DNA from 3 places in the Arthrobacter sp. FW306-06-A genome. Region 3 is predicted to be linked to each of the others. Evidence: predicted binding sites of a transcription regulator. Region 3 holds the regulator's gene; each other region holds the start of a gene.
What was found. The regulator HrcA, encoded in region 3, represses chaperone genes, less so after heat shock. The targets are predictions, from matches to a motif close to TTNGCACTCGNNNNNNNCGAGTGCNAA.

Region 1 (4,845 bases), 740 kb from region 3:
CCTCCGCAGCCCCCTTCTTCAAGGACGGCTTGCCGACTGCTTTGGGCGCTTCCGGCAGCTCCAACGGCTCCGGCTCAGGGCGCTCAGCCTTGGCCGCCTCCACGTAAACAGGCTTGGGAACCTCCACGGGCTCCCAGGGCGTGCCCACGGGAATGGGGGACGGAGCTGCGGCGCTGGTGTCACCGGCAGCCACTGCGACGGCGAGGGCCGCTTCACGCAGCTCCACGGCCGTCAGCGGCTGCACCTTCGCCTGGCCCGCCTCTGCATCGAAGAGCGTGCTTTCCGGCAGCACGGGAGCCGCCTCGGGCTTGGCAGGAATAACGACGGCGTCTTGCGGGCGGCGTGCCGGGGCACTCATGGCAGAGCCGAAGGCGGCGTTCACCTTCGCCTTGCGGTCACGGACAGCGAGCCAGCGCAGCAGTGCCACCGACGCGACGGTCACCAGGGTGCAGGTGAAGGGAAGAGCAGGCGATCCGATGCCGAACGGAAGCAGCACACCCGAGATGAAGGCGGTGACCAGGGACAGCAGTCCCACAAGGGCCAGGGCAGTGCGGCCGTAGCGGACGCGGAACCTGGCCGGGGGTGGGGTGCTTGCAGCGCCTGCGGCACTCTTCACGGGTTCCATGGCTTTCTCCTGCTGGGCGGCGACGTTCAGGACCAGGCCGGGGTGCGGGTCCGGCCTTTCATCGGCGGGGGCGTCTGCCAGGAAGTCGCCGGCGGGCTGGAACTGGTGCCTGCGGTTCCGGAGGACGTAAGGGGCAACCCATACAATCCAGAGCGCGACGGCAACCACAAGGATCACTGAGCTGCTAAGGGGGAAGTCCACACTCAAAACCGTATGAGCATCATGCCTGCTCAGGCCGCATTACCAAGGGTGTGTCGTGCCCCTGAGGGCAAACCATTGGATTTATGACCGGCGCGATGCCAGCCAAGGGCCCAACAGGCCCTCCGGGACTTCTTCCGCGGTGAGGGCGAACGAGCGGTGGTCGGCCCACTTGCCATTGATGTGCAGAAAACGTGGCCGGTACCCTTCGTCCCGGAAGCCCAGTTTCTCCACCACCCGCAGGCTTGGTCCGTTCTCGGGCCGGATGTTGATTTCCATGCGGTGAAGGCCAAGCGCCTGGAAGCAGTGGTCGGTTACCAGCGCCACGGAGGTGGGCGCTATCCCCCGTCCTGCCCTGCCCTGGTCCACCCAGTATCCCAAGGTGGCCATCATGGCCGAACCCCAGACGATGGAAGATACTGTCAACTGCCCCACGATGGCGGGTTTCCGAAGGCCCGGCTGCCACTCGGTGATGAGGAAAGGCAGAGCAGTGGCCTGGGCAGCCTGCATATTGAGCGAGCGGACCATGTGCCGGTAGTCAGGGAGGCCGCCCGCCGGGTCCGGGTTGGATGCCTCCCACGGCGCCAGCCATTCACTGTTGCGCGACCGTACCTCGGTCCACTCTTTCTTGTCGCGGTACCGGATGGGCCGCAGGACCAGGTCGCCCGACTCGAGGGTGACTGGCCAAATAGGACCTGTGTGCATTGGGTTACCGGGAAAGGTCGGCGGCGAAGCCGGGCAGCCATTCCCGCAGGCCCGGGCCCAGGTCTTCGCTGTCGACGGCCAACTGGACGCAGGCCTTGAGGTAGCTCAGCTTGTCTCCGGTGTCGTAGCGGCGGCCGCGGAACACCACTCCGTAGACACCATGCCCCTCGGCATCACCGGTGGCCAGCTCCTGGAGGGCGTCCGTCAGCTGGATTTCTCCACCCCTCCCCGGCTCGGTGTGCTCGAGGACTTCGAACACGGCCGGGTGCAGGACATAGCGCCCGATCAGCGCAAGGTTCGACGGAGCTTCCTCGGGCGTGGGCTTCTCCACCAGCCGGTTGACGCGGACGTAGTCTTCCCCGTCAATCTCCTGGATGTCGGCGCAGCCGTAAGCACTGATCTGCGAGGGCTCCACCTCGATGAGCGCGACGACGGACCCGCCCGTTTTCGCCTGCACGTCGATCATGGTGCTGAGCAGTTCGTCGCGGGCATCAATCAGGTCATCCCCCAGCAGGACGGCGAAGGCTTCGTTGCCCACGTGCTGCTTTGCCCGGAGCACCGCATGCCCCAGTCCGTGGGGGTCGCCCTGCCGGACGTAGTGGATGTCGCCCAATTGGCTGGCCGCCTGGATGGACGCAAGCTTTTCCGTGTCGCCCTTGTCCTCCAGCGTCGATTCGAGGGAGGGCACCCGGTCGAAGTGGTCTTCCAGGGCGCGCTTGTTGCGGCCGGTAATCATCAGGACGTCGTTGAGGCCCACATGCACGGCTTCCTCCACCACATACTGGATGGCAGGCTTATCCACGACGGGAAGCATTTCCTTGGGCATCGCCTTCGTGGCGGGCAGGAACCTGGTGCCCAGGCCCGCGGCGGGAATGACGGCTTTGCGGACTCTGGGGTTACTGGTGCTCACCGGACTAATCTAACGTCAGCGTCAAGCATTTCAGTAACCACCGGCGCGGCAGGCTGGCATCCGGCCAGAAGCCGCTGAGTGCCGGCAACGCAGGAAGGACACCATGCTGCAGGAAACGAACGCGGTCAAGGACGATATCCGGGCCGCCCACCGACGCCGGCGAGCGGGCCTAACCCCGGCGCAACTGGAAGCGGCAGGCAACGCCTTGGCTGTGCACGGCGAAGCCTGGGCCGGGACGGTTACCGGCGGCCAGCCCGGCATAGCGTGCGTGTACCTCGGCGTGGGACAAGAACCGCCCACCCTGCCGCTCGTGAATGCTTTGCACAGCAGCGGACACAGAGTGCTGCTTCCGGTGTGTGAACCCGGCAGGGAGTTGAGCTGGGTGTTCTGGACGCCGGAAACCAGCTTTGAACGCAGCAAATTTGCACCCATCCTTGAGCCCGCCGGACCCCGGCACGGGCCGGAGACAGCAGGCGCAGCGGCAGTGCTTTTCATTCCGGCCACCGCGGTGGATCGTGCCGGTAACAGGATCGGCCAGGGCGGCGGGTACTACGACAAGTTCCTGGGACACCTTGCGACAGCCGGGAAGGAAATTCCCCTGGCCGCTGTTATCTACGACGATGAATTGCTGCCTGCGGGGCGGATTCCTGCAGAGGAGTTCGACCGGCCGGTCCCGGCGGTCCTTGCGCCGTCCGGGTACCAGCCGCTCACGGGCGGCGCCTGACCCCGGCCCGTCCAGGGGCAGTGATAGAATTAGCACTCAGGCCCTGCGACTGCTAATGGTTTACCAAGTGGCAGCACGGGACCTCTCGTTTGCCCAAGAGGAGGAGCACCAGTGCCAACATATGCTTACGCCTGCAAGGATTGCGGCCACGCCTTCGACATTGTCCAGTCGTTTTCGGACAGCAGCCTGACGTCCTGCCCCGAATGCCAGGGCACGTTGCGGAAGAAGTTCAACAGCGTGGGTGTCGTCTTCAAGGGCTCCGGTTTCTACCGCACCGACTCGCGCGATTCCAAGGGCAGCTCCGTCTCCCCCGCGCCTGCCGCGGCTCCGGCTGCGCCCGCTGCCGCCCCCGCCGCTTCGGCTCCGGCTGCGGCAGCCAGCTAGACAGGCATAAGCCTTAAGTTCGACGGCGGTCGGCGCATTCCAGCGCCGGCCGCCTTTGTCCACATAGCGTTCGTTCTGGCTGCCCAGGTGCGGTTGCCGCAACTAGCGTGGGCGCATGCCCAGACTTCCCCGCCGTCGCCGCGACCACTACCGGCGTCCCGCCAGCCCCCGAAACATCGCACGCCGCGGCAAAGAGCGTTCCCCGGGGGCACGGTTTGCCAGCTGGGTGAACCGCAACCGCAGGCTCGCTGCGGCGTTGTTGTTATGCGCAGCTGCAGCCCTTGCGGTCCAGCAGCTCACTCCTGCCCCGCTCTCCACTGTCAGGGCGCTGGCCGCCGCCCGGGATCTTCCCGCCGGAAGCGCCGTCACCACAGCAGATTTGGCTCACGTCCAGGTGCCGCCGGGAATGGTGGCGGACGGCTTCCTGCAGGATGACGCCGCCGCAACGGGCAAGCAGCTGGCCGCGCCCATGCGCAAGGGCCAGCTCCTCACGGACGCCCAACTGCTGGGTCCCGGACTGCTGGCTGGTACTCCGCCCGGTTCAGCGGCTGTTCCCCTGCGCATGGCGGACCCCTCGTCCACACAGCTGGTCTCCCCCGGCCAACTGGTCAATGTGGTGCTGACATCAGCCAACGGGTTTGACCAGCAGGGTCCCTCCCAGGTCCTGGCATCTGCCGTCCCCGTCCTGTGGACGTCGAACAACGGCGGCCAGGGCGGGCAATGGCTGGGCACCACGGAGACGGATGGACTGATCGTGGTGGCGGCCAACGCAGAACAATCGTCCCGTCTGGCCGGAGCCTCAACCCAGGGCCGGCTGTTCTTCGTCCTTGTCGGGCCGCCGTGACATCAGCCATGCAAGGCCGAAGCCGGGCGCTCCATCCAAACCGGGCACACATCCAACCCGGACGCGCTGGTCAGCCCTGCGCGGTCAGCCCCAGTGCGGTGGTTTCTGTTCCTTCAACCACGTGTCGTGGTCGTCCTCCCGGTCTCCCCAGCTGCGCGCATCGTCCTCTGCGGCCTTGCTCGGAAGGATTTCCTCGCTGCCGCCCTGCGCCGCGCGCGCCGCAGGGGCATTCGGGCCGGGTGCCGCAGGCGCCCCCGACGCAGCAGCGTCAGTGCCAGGTTCAGGGTTTCCGTTCTTGTTCTCGTCGTAGTGCATGTCTTCCTCGGGACCGGCTTTCCCGGCCCTGTCTTCCTTGCCCAATTCTTCTCTGCTCAAATCTTCTTTGCCCACGGAAGCTGCCGATGATGCGGTATCGATTCCATTGAGCGCCTGGTGGACGTCGTCGTCAAGGAAGC
Region 2 (4,845 bases), 1.4 Mb from region 3:
GGCACTCGCCTCAGGCCAGTACGATGGCGCGCAGTACGGACTGAGCACCGGCCAGAACGCCTACGTCATCATGGCCAACACCAAGGTATTCCAGGCGGCAGGCGTTCCGGTTCCCGACGACAAGACGTGGACGTGGAAGGACTTCATGGACACTGCGGCGAAGATCAGCGCCGCAGGCGACGGAAAGAGCTATGGAGCCGCGTACGGCAGCAACGAGGCCGACCTGATCATCTGGCTCCGCCAGCACGGCGAGAACCTGTACTCGGAGGACGGCAAGCTCGACTTCGAGACCGCCACGGCTGCCTCCTTCTGGGAGCGGCTCAAGGAGCAGCGCGATTCAAAGGCCAGCCCGCCGGCAAACGTAGCGACGGAAGACGCAGGAGCGAGCCTTGAGCAGAGCCTCTTCGGCACCAACCGGGTAGGCATGGCCTGGTGGTGGACCAACCAACTGGGTTCGCTGGAAGCCACCACCGGCAGCAACATCAAGATGCTGCGTGCCCCGAGCGTTGACGGCGCCTCGGCCGAAAACGGCATGTACTACAAGCCCACCATGTTCTGGTCCGCTTCCTCCCGCTCCAAGCATGCCCAGCAGGCAGCCGAATTCATCAACTACCTCACCAACAGCCCCGAAGCCGGCGCCATCCTCATGACGGACAGGGGCGTGCCCACCAACAGCGAAATCGTCGCCGGCATTACGCCCTCACTGAAGCCGGCCGACACCACGGTGGTCAACTTCCTGAAGGACATCGCTCCGGATATCAAGGATGCGCCCCCGGTTCCACCAGTGGGTGCGGGCAGCGTCCAGAACGTCATCAAGCGCTACACGGATGAAGTGTTGTATGACCGCCTCACCCCGCAGGCTGCCGCGGAGGCCTTCAAGAAGGAAGTCCAGGGGATGCTGGATTCGGCCCGGAAGTAGAGCCCCGGACGGGCGCTTCCCCAGGCACAAAAAATGCGGCCCCCTCACCAGGAGGGCGCCGCATTTTTTGTTGGCGGGAGGGGTTCCCCGGCCGGGAGGCTTAGAAGCCGCCCATGCCGCCCATACCGCCCATGTCGTCGCCGCCGGCAGGGGCAGCAGCCTTCTCCGGCTTGTCAGCAACCACTGCTTCGGTGGTCAGGAACAGGCCGGCGATGGAAGCTGCGTTCTGCAGGGCAGAGCGGGTCACCTTGACGGGGTCGTTGACGCCGGCAGCCAGCAGGTCGGTGTACTCACCGGTTGCGGCGTTGAGGCCGTGGCCGGCGGGCAGGCCGCGGACCTTGTCGACAACCACACCCGGCTCCATGCCGGCGTTGAAGGCGATCTGCTTCAGCGGCGCGTCGATGGCAACGCGGACGATGTTGGCGCCGGTTGCTTCGTCACCGGACAGCTGAAGGTTGGCGAATGCCTTGGCACCGGCCTGGATCAGGGCCACGCCGCCACCGGCGACGATGCCTTCCTCAACTGCAGCCTTGGCGTTGCGGACTGCGTCCTCGATGCGGTGCTTGCGCTCCTTGAGTTCAACCTCGGTGGCGGCACCGGCCTTGATGACTGCAACGCCGCCGGCCAGCTTGGCCAGGCGCTCCTGCAGCTTCTCGCGGTCGTAGTCGGAGTCGGAGTTCTCGATCTCGGCGCGGATCTGGGACACGCGGCCTGCGATCTGGTCGGCGTCGCCGGCACCTTCGACGATGGTGGTCTCGTCCTTGGTGACGACAACCTTGCGGGCCTGGCCCAGGAGCTCCAGGCCGGCGTTCTCCAGCTTGAGGCCAACCTCTTCGGAGATGACCTGGCCGCCGGTGAGGACGGCGATATCGGCCAGCTGGGCCTTACGGCGGTCACCGAAGCCCGGGGCCTTGACGGCGACGGACTTGAAGGTGCCGCGGATCTTGTTGACGATCAGGGTGGCCAGTGCCTCGCCCTCGATGTCCTCGGCGATGATCAGCAGCGGCTTGTTGGACTGCATGACCTTTTCCAGGACAGCAACCAGTTCCTTGACGTTGGAGATCTTGGAGTTGACGATCAGGATGTACGGGTCCTCAAGGACCGTTTCCTGGCGCTCTGCGTCGGTGACGAAGTAGGCGGAAATGTAGCCCTTGTCGAAGCGCATGCCTTCGGTGAGCTCGAGCTCCAGGCCGAAGGTGTTGGACTCCTCGACCGTGATGACGCCTTCCTTGCCCACCTTGTCCAGGGCTTCGGCGATGAGGGCACCGATCTCGTCGTCACCGGCGGAGATGGAGGCGGTGGCCGCGATCTCTTCCTTGGTTTCGATTTCCTTGGCGGAGTTCAGCAGTTCGGCGGTGACGGCGTCAACGGCCTTCTCGATGCCGCGCTTGAGGGACAGCGGGTCGGCGCCGGCGGCAACGTTGCGCAGGCCTTCCTTGACCAGTGCCTGGGCCAGGACGGTTGCCGTGGTGGTGCCGTCGCCGGCAACATCGTCAGTCTTCTTGGCAACTTCCTTGACCAGCTCTGCGCCGATCTTCTCGTAGGGATCGTCCAGCTCGATCTCCTTGGCGATGGAAACACCATCGTTGGTGATCGTGGGGGCGCCCCACTTCTTTTCGAGGACGACGTTGCGTCCACGCGGGCCGAGGGTGACCTTAACGGCGTCGGCGAGGGTGTTCAGGCCACGCTCAAGGCCGCGGCGTGCCTCTTCATCAAATGCAATGATCTTGGCCATAACGGCAGTAGTCCTTTCGGGACAGTCGTTAAGAATGAACCTTCGCTGCAGTGCCCGCGACGGACGATCCTTTAACGGCGGCCTCTGTATGCCTCCGCGCAGGGATCTCACTGAAGTGAGGTGTTTCTTTCGCTCCTCGGCCGATGCAGGGCGCCGCCGGCCGGAACCAGGCTTTGCTTTAGCAGTCGGTACGTCAGAGTGCTAACTCAATAATTAGCACTCCCCAGGTTAGAGTGCAAGCGATAAGACGCGCGGACAAGGCGCTGGCCGCAGTGGCTTCGCCCAGGGCGATCAGCCGGAGTGTCCGGCTGTTTCATGCCCGGTGGGGCTGGGGTTGTTGTCCGCCCCATAGGTGAAGACCGAGAAGGCAGCTGTGGTGATGTCCCCGTTGGTGTCGAAGGCAACCGGGCCGGATTCGCCGTCGTAGTTTATGTCCGGGCCGGCGGCGAGGCCGCCAAGGCACTCCTTGTAACTCCGGCAAGGAGCCTGCGGCGTACCCGCCCCGGGGGCAGTTCCGCCCGAGACCGCGATGAGGTTCGCGGCGATGGACCGCCCCGCGTCATCCTGCGCCCGGGCCGCAGCGAGTGCCGCCAACGTCACGGCGTCATAGGTTTCGGCAGCGTAGGAGACGTCCTTCAGGGAGGCGTCCACCGCCAGCAGTTTCCCTTGGAAGGCTGCCGTGGGGAGCTGGCCGGGGACGACGGCGCGGGCGCCTTCGAGGGCCCGCGCCGGCAGACCGGATCCGTAGCGGGCGAAGGCGCCGTCACTGAGGATGAACTTCGAACCGCTGAGGCCGGCGTCGTGGAGCTCTGCCAATGCGCCCTGCGCACCATCCCTGGCCACCAGGACGACGGCGTCCGGAGTGGCTTTCGCAACGGAGCGTGCGGCTTCGGCGGCATCCCCCGGTTTGAAGCCCACCCCGGGCAGGACCTTAAGCCCGGACTGTTGGGCAGCTTCGGTGACCGCGGCGGAGAGGTCCTTGCCGTAGGAACCCTCCTGGTAGAGCACGCTGATGCTGGCGGCCCCGGCGTCCTTTGCGAGCTTGGCCAGCACGGGCCCTTGTGCGACGTCGGCTGCGGCGGTTCGGAAATAGTAGCCTCCGCTGGCGCTCGTCGAGAGGCCGGCAGCAGTGTTGGCCGGGGAGATAAGCGGCACGTGGGCCCGGGACAGGATGTCCACGGCGGCGGTTGCATGGCTGGAGTCCGTGGGCCCGATGGCTATGTCCGCCTTGGCAGCCGCCAGATCCTTGGCCTGGGCTGCAGTGTCCTGGTCCGGGTGCACCGGCAGCAGCTCCACGGGCCGGCCTTTGTGTCCGCCGGCGGCGTTGATGTCCTGGATGGCCGCTTTGGCTGCGGCCAGCTGGGGTGCGTTGAGGAAGGCGTTGTCGCCGGTGTTGTCAAGGATCAAGCCCACCCGCAGAACGCCGTCGCCGGAGGCCTCCGCGGATTCTGTCCTGGCGTTGCCGCCGGTGCCGGCGCAGGCCGTCATGGAAAGGAGGCCTGCCAGGGAAAGGGCGAGTCCTGCCAAGGCACGCGCTGGGGAATGGTGGGGCATCGTCACTGCGCGGGCCGTACGTTTTCCGCCTGGGGGCCCTTTTCGCCCTCGCCGACCTCCAGCTGCACCCGCTGCCCCTCGGCCAGGGCCCGGTAACCCTCCCCCTGGATCGCGGACCAGTGGACAAAAACGTCGTCACCGGAGCCGTCAACGGTGATGAAGCCGTAGCCCTTTTCAGCGTTGAACCATTTCACGGTTCCCAGTGCCATGATGGACAACTCTTTCCGTTGGGGCCCGGCCTCGGGGGCGGGCCGGAGTAGATGGAGGGCTTGCGGCTACCGGTAACCCGGGCCGAGCACCACCACGAGCGGTACCTGGAATTCGGTGCTGTTCACCACAGTGGGGATGTTCAACAGTCCGGCAAGCTCCTGCGCGCTGGCCAGCTGCTGCGGGCCGGCATAGAAGATCACGGAGGACTTCTGCGGGGCGCCGGACCAGTTGCCTACCTGGCCGAGCCGCCAACCGTCAGCCTGGACCGTTCCGCCCACACGGCTGGCCAGTCCTGCGGTGCCGGCAGCGTTGTAAACCGCCACTGCCTGGGTCTTGTCGACGACGGCCTGCTGGGTGGCGGAAGCAGTGGGCTCAGGCTCGCTGCCCTGGGTTGGTACGGCCGAGGCGGACGGCGCCGGGACTGACG
Region 3 (4,845 bases):
CACGGGCCATCCAGCAGTTGATTTACACGGCCACCGCGGCGGCCGCCAGTTCGGGCCTGATCGACACCGGCCAGCAAGTCCGGGTCCGGATCCTCGTGGACGGCCACACGGACTACGTGGCGTTCGGAAAGATCCAGCTGGGCGCGCTCATGACGCGCGCGGCAGGCCTGGTGGCGCCGGTATGGATTATCGACCCCCAGGAAAACGCCGAGGTGCCGGGCGGCAGCGTAAAAGTCACAGGGCGCAGCACGTCACCTGGCGCGAAGCTCCACTGGCAGCTCCTTCGGGCCGGGGACGGGGGCAGCAAAGCGCCCTTCCTGAACGGGGAGACCACGGCCGGCACGGAGCAGGGACAGGCGGGCGTCTTCACGCTGGCCCTGAACCTGCCGCCAGGCGACTACGAACTCCGGGTGGCGCAGGCCGGCTCCGGCGGGGAGCCGGACAAGAACGAGGACACCAGGACCTTCAAAGTCCGGTAGTGGTCCACCGGCCAAGAATGTCGCTGGCAAGCACGACGGCGGCCGGCCCGGCTGTGGAGGACCGCAGGACATGGTGCCCCAACAGGGCTGTCACAGCCCCTTTGTCGCAGAGTTTCGTTACTTCCCGCGGGCTGATGCCGCCCTCCGGGCCGACGATCAGCAGGATTTCACGGGAGCCGGTGCCTGCACTCCCCTGCCACGCTTCAAGGACGGTACGCAGCGGCCGTACGGCGTCTTCATGCAGGATGACCGCCAGGTCCGCCGCGTTCACCGCGGTGGCAAGCCCTGTGGTGTCGACGGCGGCGCGCACTTCCGGGATCCAGGCACGCCGTGCCTGCTTGGCGGCCGCCGCCACGGTTGACTCCCACTTGGCGTGAGCCCGCGCTGCACGGTCGCCCTTCCAGCGGACGATGGACCGTTCGGACTGCCAGGGAACCACCGCGTCGACGCCCAGTTCGGTGGCCGTCTCAATGGCCAGTTCGTCGCGATCGCCCTTGGCCAGGGCCTGGACCAGCACCAGCCGCACGTCCGGCCTGTCTTCCACCGCCAGGCTGCCGCACTCCACCTCGAGGCCCGAGGGTGCAGCCGAGACGACTCTTCCGGTCATGCGGGTGCCGGCGCCGTCGACAATGTCCACGGCCTCGCCCGGCGCCAGCCGCTTTACGGTGACGGCATGGCGCGCCTCCGCCCCTTCGAGGACAAAGATGCGGCCCGGCGTCATGGCGTCCAGCGAACCGGTGGAGGTGAAAAAGACCGGGTTGCTCACCGCTACAGGTTCCCGAACCGGTCCCGGAGCTTGGCGAACATGCCGCCGCTGGCAGCCAACTTGCCTTCGGTGATCTGCTCGCCGCGGAGCTTGGCAAGCTGGCGCAGCAGGTCCTCCTGCGCGGAGTCGAGCTTCGCGGGGGTGTCCACCTGCAGATGGACCTTCAGGTCGCCGCGGCCATAGCCCCTCAGGTGCGTGACGCCCAAGCCGCGCAGGGTGATGATTTCGCCGGACTGGGTGCCGGGCTTGACATCGATCTCCTGGGTACCGTCGAAGGTTTCCAGGCTGACGTCCGTGCCCAGGGCCGCAGCGGTCATGGGGATGTGCAGGGTGGCGTGCAGGTCATCGCCTTCGCGCACGTACGTGGGGTCGTTGTTGACGCGGATCTCCACGTAGAGGTCGCCGGCGGGCCCACCTGCCGGGCCGGCTTCGCCCTGCCCGGAAAGCTGGATGCGGGTGCCGGTGGCGACGCCGGCAGGAACCTTGATGGTCAGTGACCGGCGGCTGCGGATGCGGCCCTGGCCGCTGCATTCATTGCAGGGGTCCTTGATGACCGTACCGAAACCTTCGCAGGTGCCGCAGGGAGCTGCCGTCATGACCTGGCCAAGGATGGACCGGACGGCCCGCTGGACCTGGCCGCTGCCGCCGCAGATGTCACAGCGCTCCGGGTGGGTGCCCGGGCGGCAGCAGGATCCATCACAGGTGGGGCAGACCACTGCGGTGTCCACCTCGAGTTTCTTGTTGACTCCGAAGACGGCGTCGCGGAGGTCGATCCGGACACTGATGAGTGCGTCCTGGCCGCGGCGGACCCGGGACGCCGGGCCAGACGTGCCGCCCGCGCCAAAGAAGGTGTCGAAGATGTCCTGGAACGCGAACCCCTGGCCTGCGTAACCGGCGCCGCCGAAACCGTTGTCCGTGCCGTTTTCGTTGCCGGTGGTGTCGTAGATCCTGCGCTTCTGGGGGTCGGAAAGGACCTCGTAGGCGTGCGTTACCGCCTTGAAGCGCTCGGCAGCGTCGGCACCTGGGTTAACGTCCGGGTGAAGGGTGCGGGCCAGCTTGCGGTAGGCCTTTTTGATCTCTTCGCCCGTAGCTTCGGGTGAGACTCCAAGGACGTCATAGTGGCTGCTCAAAATTCGTGTCTCTTCCTTGTTGTACTGCGTTCAGTCGGGCGCCAGGACTCTTGTCCACAGCCGAAGCGGGCTCCGGCGGCCAGGAGTCAGGGCCCCAAAATCCTGGAAAGGTAGCGGGCTACGGCCCTGACGGCGGCCATGGTGGTGGGATAGTCCATTCGGGTGGGTCCGAGGATTCCCACCTTGGCTGCACTGTCCGGACCATAGCCGGTGGCCACCACGGAGGCCTCGGCAAGGCCGTCATAGGGGTTCTCCCTTCCGATGCTGACGGCCACGCCGCGGTGGTCCTGGGCCATTTCGCTCAACAGCCGCAGCATCACCACCTGTTCCTCGAGCGCCTCCAGCACCGGACCAATACTCAGGGGGAAATCAACGTTCGACCTGGCCAGGTTGGCGGTGCCGGCCATGACCATGCGGTCTTCCCTGCTGTTCTGGGCCAGCGCCTCCAGGCCGAGGGCAAGCGCGTGGGCTGCCTGGCGCTGCGGCTGGGGCGCAGCGGCCACGACGGCGGGAAGTGCCTGGGCGAGGTGGCTCAGCCGGGTTCCCCCCAGGGCGGCAAGGAAACGGGTGCGCAGCTCCGCCAGCGCTTCGTCTCCGAGGTCCTGCCCGACGTCGATGACGCGCTGCTCTACCTTGCCGCTGTTCGCGATGAGGACCACGAGGACCTTCCGAGGTGCCAGCAGCACGAATTCGATGTGGCGGACAAGTGCCCTGCTCAGGTGCGGGTACTGGACCACGGCTACCTGGTTGGTCAGTTGTGACAGCAGCCGGACGGTGCGGTCCAGCACGTCGTCGAGGTCGTCCGCGCCCTCCAGGAGGGTTTGGATGGCTCGGCGTTCGGGAGCCGACAGGGGCTTGACGGCGGAGATCTGGTCGACAAAAAGCCGGTAGCCCTTGTCCGTGGGGATCCGGCCGGCGCTGGTATGGGGGGCTGTGATCAGCCCCTCGTCCTCCAGCGCGGCCATGTCATTGCGGATGGTGGCGCTGGAAACGCCAAGATGATGCCGCTCCACCAGGGCTTTGGACCCAACCGGCTCGCGGGAGTGGACGTAATCCTCCACGATGGCCCGCAGTACTTCCAGTTTGCGTGGCTCGCTCACTCTCCACCTCCATCCATGGTCCGGGGCACCCGCCCCGCCCGGTGCCGCCCAAGGGTTAGCACTCGACATGCCTAAGTGCTAACAGTCTATTATGCCTCGGCCCGTTGTTAGCATTGGTACCGCTCCGGGCGAAATTCCCGGGTTGAGGAGCTAGCGCTAGGCGGATTGATTCCATGGATTACCAGAACTGGGGCCCCCGGGGCATTTCCGCTCCCAAGCGGGTGGAGCTGCCGGAGGTCCCTGTGGAGCGGGGCATGGTTCTTGAGGAAGTACAGTCCGGCTGGGTGGGCGCTGTCACCCGCGTGGAGAAGTCCGGCGGAATGCACGTCGTGGCATTGGAGGACCGCCGCGGAAAGTCCCGGTCCTTCAAGCTCGGATTCGGTTTCCTCCTCGAGGGCCAGCCCATCCGATTGATGCCGCCCGCGCCCAAGGCCGCCGCCGGTCCTCCCGCCGGCCGGACCGCCTCCGGTTCAGTGCGCGTCTCAGGCCAACGCGCCCAGGTCGCAAAGGCAAGCCGGATCTGGGTGGAAGGCAAGCACGACGCCGAACTGGTGGAAAAGGTCTGGGGAGACGACCTGCGCGTGGAGGGCATCGTCGTCGAGCCCCTCCACGGCATCGACGACCTGGCCGCAGCCGTGGCGGACTTCAGGCCGGGCCCTGGCCGCCGCCTCGGCGTACTGGTGGACCACCTGGTTCCCGATTCCAAGGAATCCCGGATCGCCGACGCCGTCATGGCGTCCCCCGGCGCGGCCGGCAACGTCCTGATCGTCGGCCACCCGTACGTGGACGTCTGGCAGGCAATCCGGCCTTCAGTCCTGGGCATCGAAAAATGGCCCGCCATCCCACGCGGGCAGGACTGGAAGACCGGGATCCTCAAAGCGTTCGGCTGGCCCCACAGCACGAAGGAAGACATCGGCCTCGGATGGCAGAAATTACTGGGCGCCGTACGCACATACGCGGACCTCGAAGCGTCCCTGCTGGGCCGGGTTGAGGAAGTCATCGATTTCCTTACCGTGCCCTGAGCGGCGGGCGCCGGCCCTAAAGCCAGTATTCTTGGTAGTAGTCAGCACTAACTTGCACCTCAGAAGGACACAGACTGTGGCAGAAAACGCACGTGATCACAGGGACGGCCAGGGCCGCTCCGAGTACCATGGCGTACCCGCCAACGCCCTGCCGCTTACGGCCAGCGAGGACCGCCAGTGGGCCACGCTGGCGCACTTCGGCGGGATCCTGGGGTGCATCCCCTCGCTGCTGATCTACCTGATCTTCCGCGACCGCGGGCCGTTCACCGCGCAGGAATCCAAGGAAGCGCTGAACTTCAGCCTGCCGCCCACCATCGCCGCGGTGCTGGCCAACATCCTGGTCTTCAT

Region 1: LFT49_RS14570 (FmdB family zinc ribbon protein) is a predicted target of HrcA. The motif match lies at 3,192-3,218, and genes of this name have one in related genera.
Region 2: groL (chaperonin GroEL) is a predicted target of HrcA. The motif match lies at 2,833-2,859, and genes of this name have one in related genera.

Annotation. Positions count from the first base shown of each region.
Region 1 covers NZ_CP084552.1:3,125,506-3,130,350, forward strand. The annotation lists gene LFT49_RS14550 (hypothetical protein) at 1-802, opposite strand, end outside; gene LFT49_RS14555 (GNAT family N-acetyltransferase) at 908-1,528, opposite strand; gene galU (UTP--glucose-1-phosphate uridylyltransferase GalU) at 1,533-2,438, opposite strand; gene LFT49_RS14565 (5-formyltetrahydrofolate cyclo-ligase) at 2,542-3,162, shown strand; gene LFT49_RS14570 (FmdB family zinc ribbon protein) at 3,274-3,546, shown strand; gene LFT49_RS14575 (RcpC/CpaB family pilus assembly protein) at 3,662-4,390, shown strand; gene LFT49_RS14580 (DUF4011 domain-containing protein) at 4,475-4,845, opposite strand, start outside.
Region 2 covers NZ_CP084552.1:949,570-954,414, reverse strand. The annotation lists gene LFT49_RS04570 (ABC transporter substrate-binding protein) at 1-919, shown strand, start outside; gene groL (chaperonin GroEL) at 1,020-2,654, opposite strand; gene LFT49_RS04560 (ABC transporter substrate-binding protein) at 2,946-4,208, opposite strand; gene LFT49_RS04555 (cold-shock protein) at 4,211-4,417, opposite strand; gene LFT49_RS04550 (LytR C-terminal domain-containing protein) at 4,484-4,845, opposite strand, start outside.
Region 3 covers NZ_CP084552.1:2,381,398-2,386,242, forward strand. The annotation lists gene LFT49_RS10945 (GerMN domain-containing protein) at 1-479, shown strand, start outside; gene LFT49_RS10950 (16S rRNA (uracil(1498)-N(3))-methyltransferase) at 466-1,245, opposite strand; gene dnaJ (molecular chaperone DnaJ) at 1,248-2,375, opposite strand; gene hrcA (heat-inducible transcriptional repressor HrcA) at 2,462-3,475, opposite strand; gene LFT49_RS10965 (DUF3097 domain-containing protein) at 3,649-4,497, shown strand; gene LFT49_RS10970 (DUF4870 domain-containing protein) at 4,574-4,845, shown strand, end outside.